4 regions of the Streptomyces deccanensis genome follow, and region 2 is predicted to be linked to each of the others. Evidence: riboswitches for the same ligand, from Rfam matches in the RefSeq annotation. Region 2 holds a riboswitch; each other region holds the start of a gene.
The links. Region 2 has a riboswitch for cobalamin ahead of L3078_RS10715 (cobalamin biosynthesis protein). Riboswitches for the same ligand answer to the same signal wherever they lie in the genome.
Positions count from the first base shown of each region.

Region 1: another riboswitch for cobalamin. It lies ahead of L3078_RS30635 (ribonucleoside-diphosphate reductase subunit alpha); the one in region 2 lies ahead of L3078_RS10715 (cobalamin biosynthesis protein).
Region 3: another riboswitch for cobalamin. It lies ahead of cobN (cobaltochelatase subunit CobN); the one in region 2 lies ahead of L3078_RS10715 (cobalamin biosynthesis protein).
Region 4: another riboswitch for cobalamin. It lies ahead of L3078_RS03110 (energy-coupling factor ABC transporter permease); the one in region 2 lies ahead of L3078_RS10715 (cobalamin biosynthesis protein).

Region 1 covers NZ_CP092431.1:6,864,902-6,869,087, reverse strand. The annotation lists gene L3078_RS30645 (nucleoside hydrolase) at 1-691, shown strand, start outside; gene L3078_RS30640 (GNAT family N-acetyltransferase) at 774-1,280, shown strand; cobalamin riboswitch at 1,344-1,479, shown strand; gene L3078_RS30635 (ribonucleoside-diphosphate reductase subunit alpha) at 1,604-4,087, shown strand; gene L3078_RS30630 (ribonucleotide-diphosphate reductase subunit beta) at 4,087-4,186, shown strand, end outside.
Region 2 covers NZ_CP092431.1:2,397,805-2,401,990, forward strand. The annotation lists gene L3078_RS10700 (inorganic phosphate transporter) at 1-778, shown strand, start outside; gene L3078_RS10705 (hypothetical protein) at 807-1,028, shown strand; gene L3078_RS10710 (hypothetical protein) at 1,128-1,394, opposite strand; cobalamin riboswitch at 1,610-1,762, shown strand; gene L3078_RS10715 (cobalamin biosynthesis protein) at 1,861-2,802, shown strand; gene L3078_RS10720 (cobyric acid synthase) at 2,799-4,186, shown strand, end outside.
Region 3 covers NZ_CP092431.1:9,248,776-9,252,961, reverse strand. The annotation lists gene cobN (cobaltochelatase subunit CobN) at 1-2,152, opposite strand, end outside; cobalamin riboswitch at 2,228-2,358, opposite strand; gene cobG (precorrin-3B synthase) at 2,439-3,800, shown strand; gene L3078_RS40710 (precorrin-8X methylmutase) at 3,896-4,186, shown strand, end outside.
Region 4 covers NZ_CP092431.1:683,848-688,033, reverse strand. The annotation lists gene cbiQ (cobalt ECF transporter T component CbiQ) at 1-458, opposite strand, end outside; gene L3078_RS03115 (energy-coupling factor ABC transporter substrate-binding protein) at 464-937, opposite strand; gene L3078_RS03110 (energy-coupling factor ABC transporter permease) at 934-1,653, opposite strand; cobalamin riboswitch at 1,684-1,866, opposite strand; gene nicT (Nickel transporter NicT) at 2,089-3,213, shown strand; gene L3078_RS03100 (MFS transporter) at 3,210-4,186, opposite strand, start outside.

The sequences.
Region 1 (4,186 bases), 4.5 Mb from region 2:
GGCCCCCCACCCCACGGAGTCGTCCGCCCAGGCCCTGCTCCGCCTGTCGAGGGAGTACGAGGGCGAGCTGACGGTCTGCGCCACCGGCCCCCTCACCAACGTGGCCATCGCCCTGCTGGAGGACCCGCACTTCGCCCACCGCGTCCGCAGGTTCGTGTTCATGGGCGGCGCCGCCCAGGTCCCTGGCAACTTCACCCCCGTCGCCGAGTTCAACATCTGGGCAGACCCGGACGCCGCCGAGATCGTCCTCTCCTCCGGCATCCCGTTCACCATGGTCGACCTGGACGCCTCGCACCGCTGGCTCTTCCGCCCCGAGGACCTCGCCGCGCTGGAGGCCGCGGGCCCCGGCACCGCCCTCGCCGCGCGGCTGATGCGGACCTACATGGACGCCTACACCCGCCACGGCGGGGACGGCACCTGTCCGCTGCACGATCCGCTGGCCGTGGGCGTGTGCGGTGACGAGGCGTTCGTCGAGGTGGCCGAGGGTGCCGTCGTCGTGGAGTGCGCGAGCGAACTCACGCGCGGCCAGACCGTGTTCGTGCCGGCCGCCGCCCGGCGCGTCTACTACTCCGAGTCCCCTGCCCTGACCGCCCGTCTGCGCGCCACCGGCCGCGTCGCGCTCGGGCCGGGCACCCGCGACTTCAGCTCGGACTTCGTGACGACGCTGCCCAGGTGGCCTGCGACGGCCTGACAAAATCCGATAGTCCGACGGACGGCGGCCCCTGTGGAAAACCGCCGACCCGCGCAGCCGCCCCTCGTGCACACTGCGACGCATGGACATCACGATCAGGCCGGCGGCTCCCGACGAGTACGCCGCGCTCGGCGAGATCACCGCCCAGGCCTACCTCGGAGACGGACTGCTGGACTTCGGGGAGAGCGACCGGTACCTCGACGAGCTGCGGGACGTGGCGAAGCGGGCGGCCGAGGCCGAGGTGCTCGTCGCGGTCGCGGACGGGCAGGTGCTGGGCGGGGTGACCTTCGTCCCCGCGGGCGGGCCCATGGCCGACATCGCCCGCGCGGGGGAGGCCGAGATACGGATGCTCGCGGTGTCCCCGGAAGCCCGAGGGCGGGGTGTCGGCGAGGCACTCGTGCGGGCCTGCCTGGAGCGTGCCCGCGCCGTCGAGGGCTGTGTGCGCGTCGTTCTGTCGACCCAGCGGAGCATGCACGCGGCCCATCGCATCTACGGACGGCTGGGCTTCACTCGCACACCTGAGCGCGACTGGAACCCCCTCCCCGACCTTCTCGACATCACGCTGATCACCTATGAGTTGACGCTCTGACACCCTGCGAAACCGAACGCGACACAACATGTGGGGGTGACACCGCGCCCCGGCACTAGATGTATGCTCATGCTCGCTGTCGCCGCAGGGGAATCCGGTGTGAATCCGGAGCTGTCCCGCAACGGTGTACTCGCGTGCATTCATCGCCATATGTGCACGCCTGTTCAGTCCGAACACCTGCCGACAGTGCGCCCGGCCGTCCGGTCCGGGTGCCGTGACGTCCGGGCCTCGTGGAATGGGCCGGTGGACGCGACGCTCCCGTGCGCTCGTGTGCTGCCGCCTGCCCTCCGCAGGGCCCCCAGCCGAGCGAGGGAGAGCCCCACGTGACCATCGCGCCAGCCGATCCGGTGTCGGCCGATCCGGTTTCAGCCGACCTGGCTTCAGCCGAGCCGGTGCCCGTCGACCCGGTGTCAGCCGACCCGGCGTCGGAGACCGACGGTCCCGGTACCGCGTTGCTGCGGACCCTGACCGAGCTGACCGCCGACCTCCCCGACGCCGATCCCGGCCGGGTCGCCGCCGCCGCGCTGCGCGGCCGGTCGGTGCGCGCGTCCTCCGCCGAGATGGTCGCGGAGCTGCGTGAGCTGGCCACGGAGGCCGCCGCGGGCCTCATCGCCGAGGACCCCGCCTATTCGAGACTGGCCGCCCGGCTGCTGGCCGTCGACATCCGTGCCGAGGCGGCCTCGCAGGGTGTCACGACGTTCACCGAGTCCATCGCCGTCGGCCACCGGGAGGGCCTCGTCGCCGACCGTACGGCCGCGTTCGTCCGCGCCCACGCCGAGCGTCTCGACGCCCTGATCGACCCGGCCGGAGACGACCGCTTCGGCTACTTCGGTCTGCGCACCCTGCACAGCCGCTACCTGCTCCGGCACCCCCTCACCCGCAAGGTCGTCGAGACCCCCCAGCACTTCATGCTGCGGGTCGCCGCCGGCCTGGCCGAGGACACGGGAGCCGACACGGAGGCGGGCCTGCGCGCCCTCGACGAAGTCGCCGCGCTCTACGGGCTCATGAGCCGCCTCGACTACCTCCCTTCCTCCCCCACGCTCTTCAACTCCGGTACGCGACACCCCCAGATGTCGTCCTGCTACCTCCTCGACTCCCCGCTGGACGAGCTCGACTCCCTCTACGACCGCTACCACCAGGTGGCCCGCCTCTCGAAGCACGCCGGTGGCATCGGTCTGTCGTACTCCCGCATCCGTTCGCGCGGTTCGCTGATCCGGGGCACCAACGGCCACTCCAACGGCATCGTGCCGTTCCTGAAGACGCTGGACGCCTCGGTCGCCGCCGTGAACCAGGGCGGCCGGCGCAAGGGCGCGGCCGCGGTCTACCTGGAGACCTGGCACTCCGACATCGAGGAGTTCCTGGAGCTGCGCGACAACACCGGCGAGGATGCCCGGCGTACGCACAACCTGAACCTGGCGCACTGGATCCCGGACGAGTTCATGCGCCGGGTCGCCGCCGACGAGCAGTGGTCGCTGTTCTCCCCGTCCGACGTGCCCGAGCTGGTCGACCTGTGGGGCGCGGAGTTCGAGGCCGCGTACCGCAAGGCGGAGGCGGACGGCCTGGCGAGGAAGACGATCGCGGCCCGTGACCTGTACGGCCGGATGATGCGCACCCTCGCACAGACCGGCAACGGCTGGATGACCTTCAAGGACGCCGCCAACCGCACGGCGAACCAGACGGCCGAGCCGGGCCATGTGGTCCACTCCTCCAACCTCTGCACGGAGATCCTGGAGGTCACGAACGACGGGGAGACGGCCGTCTGCAACCTGGGCTCGGTGAACCTGGGCGCGTTCGTCGACCGGGCGACGGGCGACATGGACTGGGCGCGGCTGGACGCGACCGTCCGCACCGCCGTCACCTTCCTCGACCGCGTGGTCGACATCAACTTCTACCCGACCGAGCAGGCGGGCCGCTCCAACGCCAAGTGGCGTCCGGTCGGGCTCGGCGCGATGGGTCTCCAGGACGTCTTCTTCCAGCTGCGGCTGCCCTTCGACTCCCCCGAGGCGAAGGCGCTCTCCACCCGGATCGCCGAGCGGATCATGCTCGCCGCGTACGAGGCATCCGCCGATCTCGCCGAGCGGTCCGGCCCGCTGCCGGCCTGGGAGAAGACCCGTACGGCACGCGGGGTGCTGCACCCCGACCACTACGACGTCGAGACCACCTGGCCGGAGCGCTGGGCGGCCCTGCGTGAGCGCGTCGCGACGACGGGCCTGCGCAACTCCCTGCTCCTCGCCATCGCGCCGACGGCCACCATCGCCTCGATCGCCGGGGTGTACGAGTGCATCGAGCCGCAGGTGTCGAACCTGTTCAAGCGCGAGACGCTGTCCGGTGAGTTCCTCCAGGTCAACTCGTACCTGGTGAAGGACCTGAAGGAGCTGGGCGTCTGGGACGCGCGCACCCGTGAGGCGCTGCGCGAGTCGAACGGCTCGGTGCAGGACTTCGCGTGGATCCCGGCCGACGTCCGGGCGCTGTACCGCACGGCCTGGGAGATCCCGCAGCGCGGTCTGATCGACATGGCCGCCGCCCGCACGCCGTATCTGGACCAGTCGCAGTCGCTCAACCTCTTCCTGGAGACGCCGACCATCGGCAAGCTCTCCTCGATGTACGCGTACGCCTGGAAGTCGGGCCTGAAGACCACGTACTACCTGCGCTCCCGCCCGGCGACCCGCATCGCCCGCGCGGCACAGGGCCAGACGCAGGCCCAGGCGCAGCAGCCCGAGAAGACCATCCCCGTCCAGCAGTCGGCCGACCCGGACGCCGTCGCCTGCTCTCTTGAGAACCCCGAGTCCTGCGAGGCCTGCCAGTGATGTCCAGCAACCAGAATCTCCTCGACCCCGGCTTCGAGCTGACGCTCCGCCCGATGCGCTACCCGGACTTCTACGAGCGCTACCGGGACGCGATCAAGA
Region 2 (4,186 bases):
GCACACGAGCGAGAAGGCCTCCGGCAAGGGCTACCGCGCCGGTCAGATCGCCTCCGCGGGCCTGGTCTCGCTGGCCCACGGCACCAACGACGCCCAGAAGACGATGGGCATCATCACCCTCGCCCTGGTGGCCGGCGGCGCCCTCGCGCCCGACTCCGACCCGCCGGTGTGGGTCATCGTCTCCGCCGGTCTCGCCATCGCGCTCGGCACCTACCTGGGCGGCTGGCGCATCATCCGCACGATGGGCAAGGGCCTGACCGACCTCCAGCCGCAGCAGGGCTTCGCCGCCCAGACCAGCGCGGCCACGGTCATCCTGGCCTCCTCGCACCTCGGCTTCTCGCTCTCCACCACGCACTCGGTCTCCGGTGCGGTGATGGGCGCGGGCCTCGGCCGCAAGGGCGGGGTGGTCCGCTGGTCCACCGCGACCCGGATGTTCGTCGCGTGGGGTCTGACCCTGCCGGCCGCCGCGCTGGTCGCCGCGCTCGCCGAGTGGGTGACGTCCTTCGGCAGCTGGGGCACGGCCGTCGTCGCGGTCTTCCTCATCGCCTCCAGCGCCGCGATCTGGGTGATCTCGCGCCGTGAGGTCGTCGACCACACGAACGTCAACGACACCGAGGAAACGCCCGGTGTGGTGACCACGGCGATGGCCGCCGTGACGCCGCCGCCCACCGCCGCCGTGGCCGAGGAGCTCGCGGCGACCATCCCGGCACCCGCGGCCGCGGCCGCCGCCGAGACCCCGGCCCCGGCGAACTCGTCCGCGCCGACGCCCGCCGTCTGAGCCCCGCGACCTCCTGAGGAAGATCACCATGCACATCGACTGGGCAGCCCTGGGCTCCGTCTTCGGAGTCAGCCTCGTGGTCACCGTGGCCCTCGTCGGCCTCTTCACCCTGGGGATCGTCGGCCTCTCCAAGCGGGAGGCCGCGACCGCCGCCGGCACGTCGCCCGCGCTCGCCACGACAGCGGCGTACGCCTGCTTCGCGGCCTGCACGGCGGCGGTGGGTTACGGGATCTACCTGATCATGGCCTGAGGCCACGTTCACCCGCTCCACCTCGCACGACACACAGAAGCGCACCCCTCGTACCGTTCGATCCGGTACGAGGGGTGCGTCGTCGGTCCGCAGCCGGCCTCAGCGCTCCCCCGGCCTGCGCGGCCGGGGGGTGAGCCCCCACCACAGGCCCGCCCCCGTGGCGAGCAGGGCGGTCACCGCCGGCCAGACGACGGCCCGCGCCTCCGTCGCCGGCACCAGCAGGGCGGCGAGAGCTCCCATCCCCACGGCCAGGACTCCGGCGACCGTGCTGAAGAGCACCAGCGGGGCGGCCGCGGACAACAGCGTCCGCCGGTCCCTCGACGCCCTCGCACGCGCCACGGCGAATGTCTCGGTCCGGTCTTCCATCGCGTGTACCTCCCGTCCCCCGAACGGTTCGTCAAGAGCCGTCCGTACCCGGGTCCACAAGCCCCGCCAGAAAACCACACCACGCGGCGTGACGGAAGGAGTGCACAGCGTTCTGATGCCAGTTGGACGCACCGGGATGCGGCGCTCCCGCGTCGAGGACCAGCGGTGTGGGGCTCGGCACACCGTCGCGCCGCAGGTCAACAGCGAGTTGACGGGTCTCGAAGGGGCGTGGTGGACTGCCGGGGCCATGTACGACGGCAGGAGAGGAAGCCGGTGCGAGTCCGGCGCGGTCCCGCCACTGTCACCGGGGAAGCAACTCGACGCGTCTCCCGGGAGCCAGGAACTCTCGCCGTCGGTCTCGTCGAACCAGGGCGTGGACACCCTGAGTGAGGACATATCGCCATGTGCGGCTGCCACTTGAGTCCCAGCACCGGATCCGCGTACGCCCTCGCGGTCGGCTGAACCCGTGCGTGCCGATCGCGTCTTCGCGTACGGCGCCACCGCCGGACTCCTCGGTGATCTGCTGCTCGGTGATCCTCGCCGGGGGCATCCGGTCGCCGCGTTCGGGCGGGCCGCCGGTGCCGTGGAGCGGGTGCTGTGGCGGGACCACCGGGGGTGGGGCGCGCTGCACACCGCCGTGTGCGCGGGTGGCGCCGTGGCGCTCGGGGCCGTGGCCTCGACCGCCGTACGGCCGTCGCGCGTGGCCTCCGTCGCGTTGACCGCCGCCGCCACCTGGGCCGTCGTCGGGGGGACTTCGCTCGCGCGGGAGGCCCGGACGATCGGACGGTCCCTCGACGCGGGGGACGTCGAGGGCGCGCGGGCCCGGTTGCCTCACCTGTGCGGGCGGGACCCCCAGGCGCTCGACGCGGACGGGATCGCGCGGGCGGTCGTGGAGTCCGTCGCCGAGAACACCTCCGACGCGGTGGTGGGGGCGCTGGTCTGGGGAGCCGTGGCGGGAGTGCCCGGGCTGGTCGGGTTCCGGGCCGTCAACACGTTGGACGCCATGGTCGGTCACCGGTCGCAGCGGTACCGGCGGTTCGGCTGGGCCTCCGCGCGGCTGGACGACGTGGTGGGGTGGCCGGGGGCCCGGCTGACGGCGGTGCTGGCCGCCGCCTCCGGTGGGGACGCCCGGGGGGCCGTACGGGCCTGGCGCGCGGACGCGGGCAAGCACCCGAGCCCCAACGCGGGGCCCGTGGAGGCGTCGTTCGCGGGGGCGCTCGGAGTGCGGTTGGGGGGCACGTTGTCGTACGGGGGGCGGGTCGAGCATCGGCCTGTGCTGAATGGAGAGGGACGCGCCGTCGTCGTGGGGGACATCGAGCGGGCCGTTCGGTTGTCCCGGCGGGTGGGGTGGCTGGCGCTGGGGATCGGTGCGGGTGTGTCGCTGCTGCGGTCGAGGAGTCGAGGATGAGTGGCGGACTGCTGGTGGCCGGGACCACCTCCGACGCCGGGAAGAGCGTCGTCACCGCCGGGATCTGCCGGTGGCTGGTGCGGCAGGGGGTCAAGGTCGCGCCGTTCAAGGCGCAGAACATGTCGCTCAACTCCTTCGTGACGAAGGAGGGCGCCGAGATCGGGCGCGCGCAGGCCATGCAGGCGCAGGCGTGCCGGGTGGAGCCCACCGCGCTCATGAACCCCGTGCTGCTGAAGCCCGGGGGCGAGCGCAGCAGTCAGGTCGTGCTGCTCGGGAAGCCCGTGGGTGAGATGAGCGCGCGCGGCTATCACGGCGGGCGGCAACAGCGGCTGCTCGGGACCGTGTTGGAGTGCCTCACCGAGCTGCGGGGCACGTATGACGCGGTGATCTGCGAGGGGGCCGGCTCTCCGGCCGAGATCAATCTGCGGCGCACCGACATCGTCAACATGGGGATCGCCCGCAACGCCGGGCTGCCCGTGCTCGTGGTCGGTGACATCGACCGAGGTGGGGTGTTCGCGTCGTTCTTCGGGACCGTCGCACTGCTCTCCCCCGAGGACCAGGCCCTCGTCGCCGGGTTCCTCGTCAACAAGTTCCGGGGCGACGTCTCCCTGTTGGAGCCGGGGCTCGACATGCTGCGCGGGCTCACCGGGCGACGGACGTACGGGGTGCTGCCGTTCCGGCACGGGCTCGGGATCGACGAGGAGGACGGGCTGCGGGTCTCGCTGCGCGGGACGGTTCGGGAGTCGAACGTCGCGCCGCCCGTCGGGGAGGACGTGCTGCGGGTCGCCGTGTGCGCGGTGCCGCTGATGTCCAACTTCACCGATGTGGACGCGCTCGCCGCCGAACCCGGTGTCGTCGTGCGGTTCGTGGACCGGGCCGAGGAGTTGGCCGACGCGGACCTCGTCGTCGTGCCCGGCACTCGGGGCACGGTGCGGGCGCTGGAGTGGCTGCGGGAGCGGGGGCTGGCCGACGCGCTGGTGCGCAGGGCCGCCGAGGGGCGGCCGGTGCTCGGGATCTGCGGCGGGTTCCAGGTGCTCGGCGAGCGGATCGAGGACGAGGTCGAGAGCCGGCTCGGGCGGGTGGACGGGCTCGGGGTGCTTCCCGTGCGGGTCCGCTTCGCCGTGGAGAAGACACTGACCCGGCCCGTGGGCGAGGCCCTCGGTGAGCGGGTCGAGGGGTACGAGATCCACCACGGGGTCGCCGAGGTGCTGGGCGGCGAGCCCTTCCTGGACGGGTGCCGGGTCGGGCAGACCTGGGGCACGCACTGGCACGGGTCGCTGGAGTCGGACGGGTTCCGGCGGGCCTTCCTGCGCGAGGTGGCGGCGGCTTCGGGGCGGCGGTTCGTGCCGGCCCCCGACACGTCGTTCGCCGAGCTGCGCGAGGA
Region 3 (4,186 bases), 6.9 Mb from region 2:
CCTCGCGCAGGCCGGGCAGGGCCTGGGTGCCGCCCCAGATCTGGCGGGCGCGGAGGATGGCGAGGACGAGGTTGACGCGGTCGGCGTCCGCCGGGGGGTTGCCGAGGACGTGCAGACCGTCGCGGATCTGGGCGTCCTTGACCTCGCAGAGCCAGCCGTCGACGTGCAGCAGGAAGTCGTCGAAGCCGTCGTCCTCCGGGCGGTCGTCCAGACCGAGGTCGTGGTCGAGCTTGGCGGCCTGGATGAGGGTCCAGATCTGGGCGCGGATCGCGGGCAGCTTCGCCGGGTCCATGGAGGAGATCTGGGCGTACTCGTCGAGGAGTTGCTCCAGGCGCGCGATGTCGCCGTAGGAGTCGGCGCGGGCCATCGGCGGCACGAGGTGGTCGACGAGGGTGGCGTGCACGCGGCGCTTGGCCTGGGTGCCCTCGCCCGGGTCGTTGACCAGGAACGGGTAGACCAGCGGCAGGTCGCCGAGGGCGGCGTCGGGGCCGCACGCGGCGGACAGGCCGGCGTTCTTGCCGGGGAGCCACTCCAGGTTGCCGTGCTTGCCGAGGTGGATCATCGCGTCGGCGCCGAAGCCGCCGTCCTCGGCGCGGGCCGCGATCCAGCGGTAGGCGGCCAGGTAGTGGTGGGAGGGCGGGAGGTCCGGGTCGTGGTAGATCGCGATCGGGTTCTCGCCGAAGCCGCGCGGCGGCTGGATGAGGATCAGCAGGTTGCCGAAGCGCAGTGCCGCGAGGACGATGTCGCCCTCCGGGTTGGCGCTGCGGTCGACGAACATCTCGCCGGGCGGCGGGCCCCAGTGCTCCTCGACGGACGTGCGCAGTTCCTCGGGGAGTTCGGCGTACCAGCGGCGGTAGTCGGCCGCCGGGATCCGGACCGGGTTGCGAGCCAACTGCTCCTCGGTCAGCCAGTCCTGGTCGTGACCGCCGGCCTCGATCAGCGCGCGGATCAGCTCGTCGCCGTCGCCGGAGGCCAGACCCGGCACCTCGGCGTCCGTCCCGAAGTCGTAGCCCTCCCCGCGCAGTCGGCGCAGCAGGGCGACCGCGCTGGCGGGGGTGTCCAGGCCGACCGCGTTGCCGATGCGGGAGTGCTTGGTCGGGTAGGCGGAGAGGACGAGCGCGAGGCGCTTGTCCGCGTTGGCGATGTGGCGCAGGCGCGCGTGGCGTACGGCGATCCCGGCGACGCGGGCGGCGCGCTCGGGGTCGGCGACGTAGGCCGGGAGTCCGTCCTCGTCGATCTCCTTGAAGGAGAACGGGACGGTGATCAGGCGGCCGTCGAACTCGGGGACGGCGATCTGGCTGGCCGCGTCGAGCGGGGACACGCCCTCGTCGTTCTCCTCCCAGGCGGCGCGCGAGCCGGTCAGGCACAGGGCCTGGAGGATCGGCACGTCGAGGCCGGTGAGGGCGCCAGCGTCCCAGGACTCGTCGTCGCCGCCGGCCGACGCCTCGGCGGGCTTGGTGCCGCCTGCGGCGAGGACGGTGGTGACGATGGCGTCGGCGGCGCGGAGTTCCTCGATCAGCTCGGGCTCGGGGGCCCGCAGGGAGGCCACGTACAGCGGGAGCGCGCGGGCGCCCTTGTCCTCGATCGCCTCGCACAGGGCGCCCACGAAGGCGGTGTTGCCGCTCATGTGGTGGGCCCGGTAGTAGAGCACGGCGATGGTCGGGCCGTCGGCGGTGTCGCGGGCGGTGCGCTCCAGTGGGCCCCAGGAGGGCGCGGGCGCGGGCGCGTCGAAGCCGTGGCCGGTGAGCAGGACCGTGTCGGAGAGGAAGCGGGCCAGCTGCTCCAGGTTGGCGGGGCCGCCGTGGGCGAGGTAGGCGTGGGCCTCGGCGGCGATGCCGACCGGGACGGTGGAGGCGGCCATCAGCTGGGCGTCGGGCGCCTGTTCACCGGTGAGGACGACGACCGGGCGGCCGTCGGCGAGCAGCAGGTCGAGGCCGTCCTGCCAGGCGCGGATGCCACCGAGGAGGCGTACGACGACCAGGTCGGTGCCGTCGAGGAGCGCCGGGAGGTCCTCCAGCGCGAGGCGCGAGGGGTTGGCGAAGCGGTAGGGGACCGGGCCGGCGGCCGCGCGGGCGCTGAGCAGGTCGGTGTCGGAGGTCGACAGGAGCAGGATGCGGGGCTGCGCGGAGCGCTCCCCGGACGATGGCTGCATGCGGCTGCTGGCCTTCCTCGGGGTCCGCGCCCCGGGCGGTGTCGAATCGAAAGTCTCCCCTGCTCGGGCGGGCCGAGGGGTACGGGGAAGGGAGTTCCTGACTCGCCCGACCCTCCTGGGACGGGCTCACAGTGGCGGGACCGCGCCGGACTCACACCGGGCTTCCTCCCCTGTCGCCGTGGTGGCGTCGATGGACCGGATGATCCACCGAGCAGCATAGTAAGGGTCGCCTCAAAAGGAAGGCTGCCCCAAAAGGGCGGAGGATACGTCCGATGTGCCGGTGGGTATGCTCGCCGCCATGTCCACGCCTCCCCTGCGTTCATCGTCCCAGGCCACAGCGGTCACACGGGACCGTGGCGACGCCTGCCCGGGGACACTGCGGCTGCATGCGGCGGACGACGGGGCACTGGCCCGGGTCCGGGTGCCCGGTGGTGTGCTGACCGTCCGCCAGGCCGAGGCGCTCGCCGAGGCGGCGCGACGGCTCGGGGACGGTGATCTTCACCTCACTTCCCGGGGCAATGTGCAGCTGCGGGGGCTGCCCGAGGGCTGCGGGGGCGAGCTGGCCGAAGCGCTGGACGCGGCGGGGCTGTTGCCGTCCGCCGGGCACGAGCGGGTGCGCAACATCGTCGCCTCGCCCCTGTCCGGTCTCGACGGACGCGGTCTGCGCGACGTACGGCCCTGGCTGACCGCCCTGGACACCGCGCTGTGCGCGAGCGAGGCGGCGCGGCGCTTGTCGGGCCGGTTCCTGTTCGCGCTCGACGACGGGCGGGGGGACGTGGCCGCGCTGGACGCCGATGTGACCGTCCGGGCGACCGGGGGCGACGGCGCGCTGCTGAGCCTGGGGACGGCCGGCGAGAGCCTGTCGGTCCCCGGTGAGCACGCGGCCCGGGCCGCGCTCGCCGCCGCCGAGACCTTCCTGGAGGCGGCGCGGCAGAGCGGGGCGCGGGTCTGGCGTGTGACCGAACTCCCCTCCCAGGACGCGCTGCTCCACGAGGTCCGGAACCGGCTGACGGCCGTCGGCGTCGACACCGCGATCCGGGTCGGCGACGGGAGCGGGACGACCGCGGCCGGACCCGACGGCCCATCGGCCGCGACCGACGGCCCGCCCCCCGGACCCGACGGCCCGCCGCCGGGAGTTGTCGGCGACGCCCTCTCCGTACACGTCCCGCTCGGTCGCCTCACCCCGCTCCAGTGGCGGGAGTTGACCGCACTGGCGGCCACCGCTTCCTCCCGTGAGCTGCGGCTGACCCCCTGGCGCGGAGTCGTCGTCCCCGTACCGGGTCTGGACGAGGAGCGGGCGACCGACGCGCTCGCCCGGCTCTCGGTGACCGGCCTCGTCACCGATCCCGCCTCCCCCTGGCTGCGCGTCGGCGCCTGCATCGGACGCCCCGGCTGCGCCAAGTCCCTGGCGGACGTACGGGCGGACGCGACCGAGACTCTGGAGGCGGCGGGCCGCGCCGGGCTCCCCCTGTACTGGTCCGGCTGCGAACGCCGCTGCGGCCACCCCCGGGGTGAACACGTCGACGTGGTGGCGGTGGGGGGCGGCGGCTACGAGCTGTCCCGCACGGCTCCCGGTCAGGCCCCGCGCACCGCGTCCATGGCCGACCCCGGGCAACTCGCCGACGCCCTGACGGCGATCACCTCATGAGCACCACGAACGACACCCGCACGAACGACACCCGCACGCACGATCCCCGCACGAACGCCCCCCGTACGACGACCGAGAGCAGCGAGAAGACCACCGTGACCACCTACGACTACGAGAAGGACGGCCCGGCGATCTACCGGCAGTCCTTCGCCACCATCCGCGCGGAGGCGGACCTCGCGGCCCTGCCCGCCGATGTCAGCCAGGTCGCGGTCCGGATGATCCACGCCTGCGGAATGGTCGACCTGGTACGGGACTTGACGTACACGCCCGACGTGGTGGCCCGCGCCCGCGAGGCCCTGCGGGCCGGGGCGCCCATCTTCACCGACGTCAAGATGGTGGCCAGCGGGGTGACCCGCAAGCGGCTGCCCGCCGACAACGACGTGCTG
Region 4 (4,186 bases), 1.7 Mb from region 2:
AAGCTCATCCGGTACGTGACCAGGGCCACGTCCACGACCGGCGCGGGCACCCCGGCCCGCACCAGCCGGGGCAGCAGGTCCGACATGGGGGTGGTGAAGGCGAACAGGAGGACGCCGAGGGAGGCGGCCGAGGTGCGCAGCAGCAGCTCCGCCGCGCGGACCGGTCCGCCGTCGGCGGGGGTGAGGAACCCGTCCGGACCGCCCACCTGGACGAGCAGCGGCAGCGCGCCGGTCACACAGAAGCCCAACGGCACCCGGTAGGCCCGCCACAGCCGACGGCCGGGCACGCCCGCGGGGCCCAGCAGCACCACGAGCGCGGTCAGCAGGACCAGGGCCGCGCCGGGCCAGGGGGGCAGGGAGATCGCGAGCACGGTGAGGCCGAGCCCGAGCACGGCCTTGTCCACGGGATGGCGGCGGCGCCAGCGACTGCTGTGCGCCGCCACGTCGATCGGCAGCACCCGGGTCAGCCCCGCCCGGCGGGGGACTCCCCGGAGCCACCGGCCGAGCCGTCGTCGCCGGACGCCGTCGCCGTGGAGGCCGCGACCGCCGCGTTCGCGGGCGTCGTCGTGACCGCCGCGTCCAACGGCCGCGCCGGGGCCGTGTCGGCGGCCTCAGACGCGTCCAGCAGGGCCCGGGCCCGGGCCTCGCCCTGGCGCCGGCCCCGGTGGATGCCGAAGTAGTAGGCGAGGACGCCCGCGCCGAGGGCGGCCTGGAGGGCGAAGAGCGCCGACTCGATCTCACCGGACGGCGGTTCGTAGAGGGGGGAGAACCACGGCTCGTAGTCCGGCTCGATCTCCGTGATCGCCGTCTCCGCCTCGGCGTCGGCGCCCGTGAAGGGCTCCTCCTTGTGGTCGCCGAGACCGAGGGCCAGCGGCAGGACGGCGAGCGCGGCCACGGCGAGCAGCAGCAGCGCGTTGATCTTCGTGTTCCGCTTCATCGGGCCACCGCCTCGGTCTCGTTCTCCGTCCCGGTCCCTACGCGGTTCCGCCGGTCGGTCAGGAGCACGCCGAGCCGGGTGAGTTCGCCCTTGCTCGACTGCACCAGCAGACGCATCACCAGCACCGTGAGCAGCCCCTCGCTGACCGCGAGCGGGATCTGGGTGACGGCGAAGATGGAGCCGAACTTGCCGAGCGCGCCCAGGAAGCCGCTGCTCGGGTCGGGGAACGCGAGCGCCAACTGCACGCTGGTGACGCAGTAGGTGACCAGGTCGGCGAAGAACGCGCCGAAGAACACGGTCACCATCAGCGGCACGTCGAAGCGTCGCAGCAGCCGGTAGACGCCGTACCCTGCCCAGGGCCCGACGATCGCCATCGAGAAGACGTTGGCGCCGAGCGTGGTCAGACCGCCGTGTGCGAGCAGCAGGGCCTGGAAGAGCAGGGTGATGGTGCCGAGGACCGCCATGATCGGCGGCCGGAACAGGATGGCACCGAGTCCGGTGCCGGTGGGGTGGGAACAACTCCCGGTGACGGACGGGAGCTTCAGCGCGGACAGGACGAACGTGAAGGCCCCGGAGGCGCCGAGCAGCAGTGTGCTCTCGGGGTGTTCCCTGACTTCACGGGTGAGTGCCCTGACTCCGTGGACGACGAACGGCGCGGACGCGACGCCCCAGGCGATCGCGTGCGCCGGAGGAAGGAAACCCTCGGCTATGTGCATGGCTCAGCAGACCCTCTCCAGCACCTCGTGGATGGTTGACGCGCCTTGGCCGGTCTCCTGGCTTACGGGTGACACCGCCCGTGCTCCGCCTTCCCGGGTCCGAAGACCCAGTGGCTGTCCGTGAGGACCGGAGCCGGACTTCCCGATCACAGTGGCGAGGGCCGCACCGGCATCACACCGGATTTCCCGTTCACCAAGGCGTGGTGACAGTAATGCCCGCATAAGGACGCTGACAAGCGGAGGCGAGGGGCGCGCGGGCGCCGTGCGACAGCTCACACCCCGGCTCACACTCCGGCGTACGCCCCACGTCACGCCAAGAGCCCCCACCTGACCGAAAACAGACGGGAGCTTTACTGCGACAAAGTTGCAGCTGCCAAATGGGCGCACAAGGCTGAGGGGGCCCGACCGCCCGCACGAAGAGAAGGCCCACGCCCCATGGCTCCTGGTACCGACACCGCCCCCTCGGCCACCCCCGGGACGGGCGGGTTCTCATGGCGGCGGATCCGCGCCTCGATGTCGCGCAAGGAGTGGGCGAGCCTGGGCGGGATGGCCGGATTCATCCTGGCGCTGCACCTCGTCGGCTGGTTCACCCTGGTGGTGATCGTCGCCCCCGAGCACTACAGCGTCGGCAGCAAGACCTTCGGTATCGGTATGGGTGTCACCGCCTACACCCTGGGCATGCGGCACGCCTTCGACGCCGACCACATCGCCGCCATCGACAACACCACCCGCAAACTGAGGGGGGAGGGGCAACGCCCCCTGTCGGTCGGCTTCTGGTTCTCCCTCGGCCACTCGTCGATCGTGCTCGTCCTCACCTTCCTCCTCACCCTCGGCGTCAAGGCGCTCGCCGGACCGGTCCGCGACGACGGCTCCGCGCTGCACGACGTGTCCGGCTGGATCGGCACCACCGTCTCCGGGACGTTCCTGTACGTGATCGGCGTCGTCAACCTGGTGATCATGGTGGGGATCTGGAAGGTGTTCCGCGAGATGCGCTCGGGAACCTTCGACGAGGCCGCGCTGGAGGAACGGCTGAACAGCCGGGGCCTGATGAACCGGCTCCTCGGACGGTTGATGCGGTCCCTCACCAAGCCCTGGCAGATGTACCCCGTCGGCATGCTCTTCGGCCTCGGCTTCGACACGGCGACGGAGGTCGCGCTGCTGGTGCTCGCCGGCTCGGGCGCCGCCTCCGGACTGCCCTGGTACGCGATCCTGTGTCTGCCCGTCCTGTTCGCCGCCGGGATGTCCCTCCTCGACACCGTGGACGGCACGTTCATGAACTTCGCCTACGGCTGGGCGTTCTCCCGGCCGGTCCGCAAGGTCTACTACAACCTCGTGATCACGGGTCTGTCCGTGGCCGTCGCCCTCGTCATCGGCACGGTCGAACTCCTCGGCCTGGTCGCCGAGAAGGCCCGTCTGCACGGCGCCTTCTGGGACGACGTCTCCGGCCTCGACCTCAACACCGTCGGCTATGTCGTCGTCGGCCTCTTCTTCGCGACCTGGGCGGTCGCCCTGCTGGTCTGGCGGTTCGCGCGGATCGAGGAGAAATGGACCACGCCCTAGGCATGCAGCCCGTCCGCGAGGTGGCCGTGGCTGTGCCGCCAGCCGGTCGGGACGCGCCGGGCTCCCACCAGATGGGGGTGACCGAAGGGGAGGTCGGCGTGCACATGGGCCGCGGGCGCGTCGGCCGTCGACCCCGCCGGCCACAGCCGTACGGCCAGCAGCGCCGCGCCGAGGGCGAGCGAACCCAGGGCGAGCACCGCCCAGTTCAGCCCGGCCGCCGCCCCCAGCCACCCGGCCAGCGGATACGTCAGCAGCCAGCAGCCGTGCGAGAGGGAGAACTGCGCGGCGAACGCGGCCGTCCGCGCACCGGGCTCCACCGAGCGGCGGACGAGCCGCCCGGCCGGAGTGAGCACCGCCGAGCACGCGGCCCCGAACGCGGCCCAGAGCACCAGCAGCCCGAGCAGCCGCCAACTCCCGCCCTGCGCGCCCGTGACGGCCCCGAGCCCGGCGAAGACGACGGCCAGCGACAGCGCGCCCGGCAGCATCACGGCCCGGTCCGGCACCTTGTCCAGCACCCGGGGCAGCACCAGCGCCACGGTCATCGACCCCGCCCCGTAGGCCCCGAGCGCCAGCGCCACGGCGCCCGCCGACAGGCCCAGCACATCGCGGACGTAGACGACGGAGTTCACCGTCACCATCGCCCCGGCCGCCGCGACCGCGAGGTTCAGCGCGAGCAGGGCCCGCAGCTCGGGCACGCCCAGGAAGAGGCGCGTGCCGGCGGTGGCCCTGGCGTACGCGCCGCCCGTGCGCGGGGTGGTGACGGCGGCCCGCTCGGGCAGGGCGGTGGAGACGACCAGGGCGGCCGAGGCGAGGAAACCGAGGACCGTGCCGCCGAACAGGCCGTCGTAGGTCGTCACGGACAACAGCGCGGCCGCGAGGGCGGGGGAGAAGAGGCTCTCCAGGTCGTAGGCGAGCCGGGACATCGACAGGGCCCGCGTGTAGTCGCGTTCCTCGGGCAGCACGTCGGGGATCA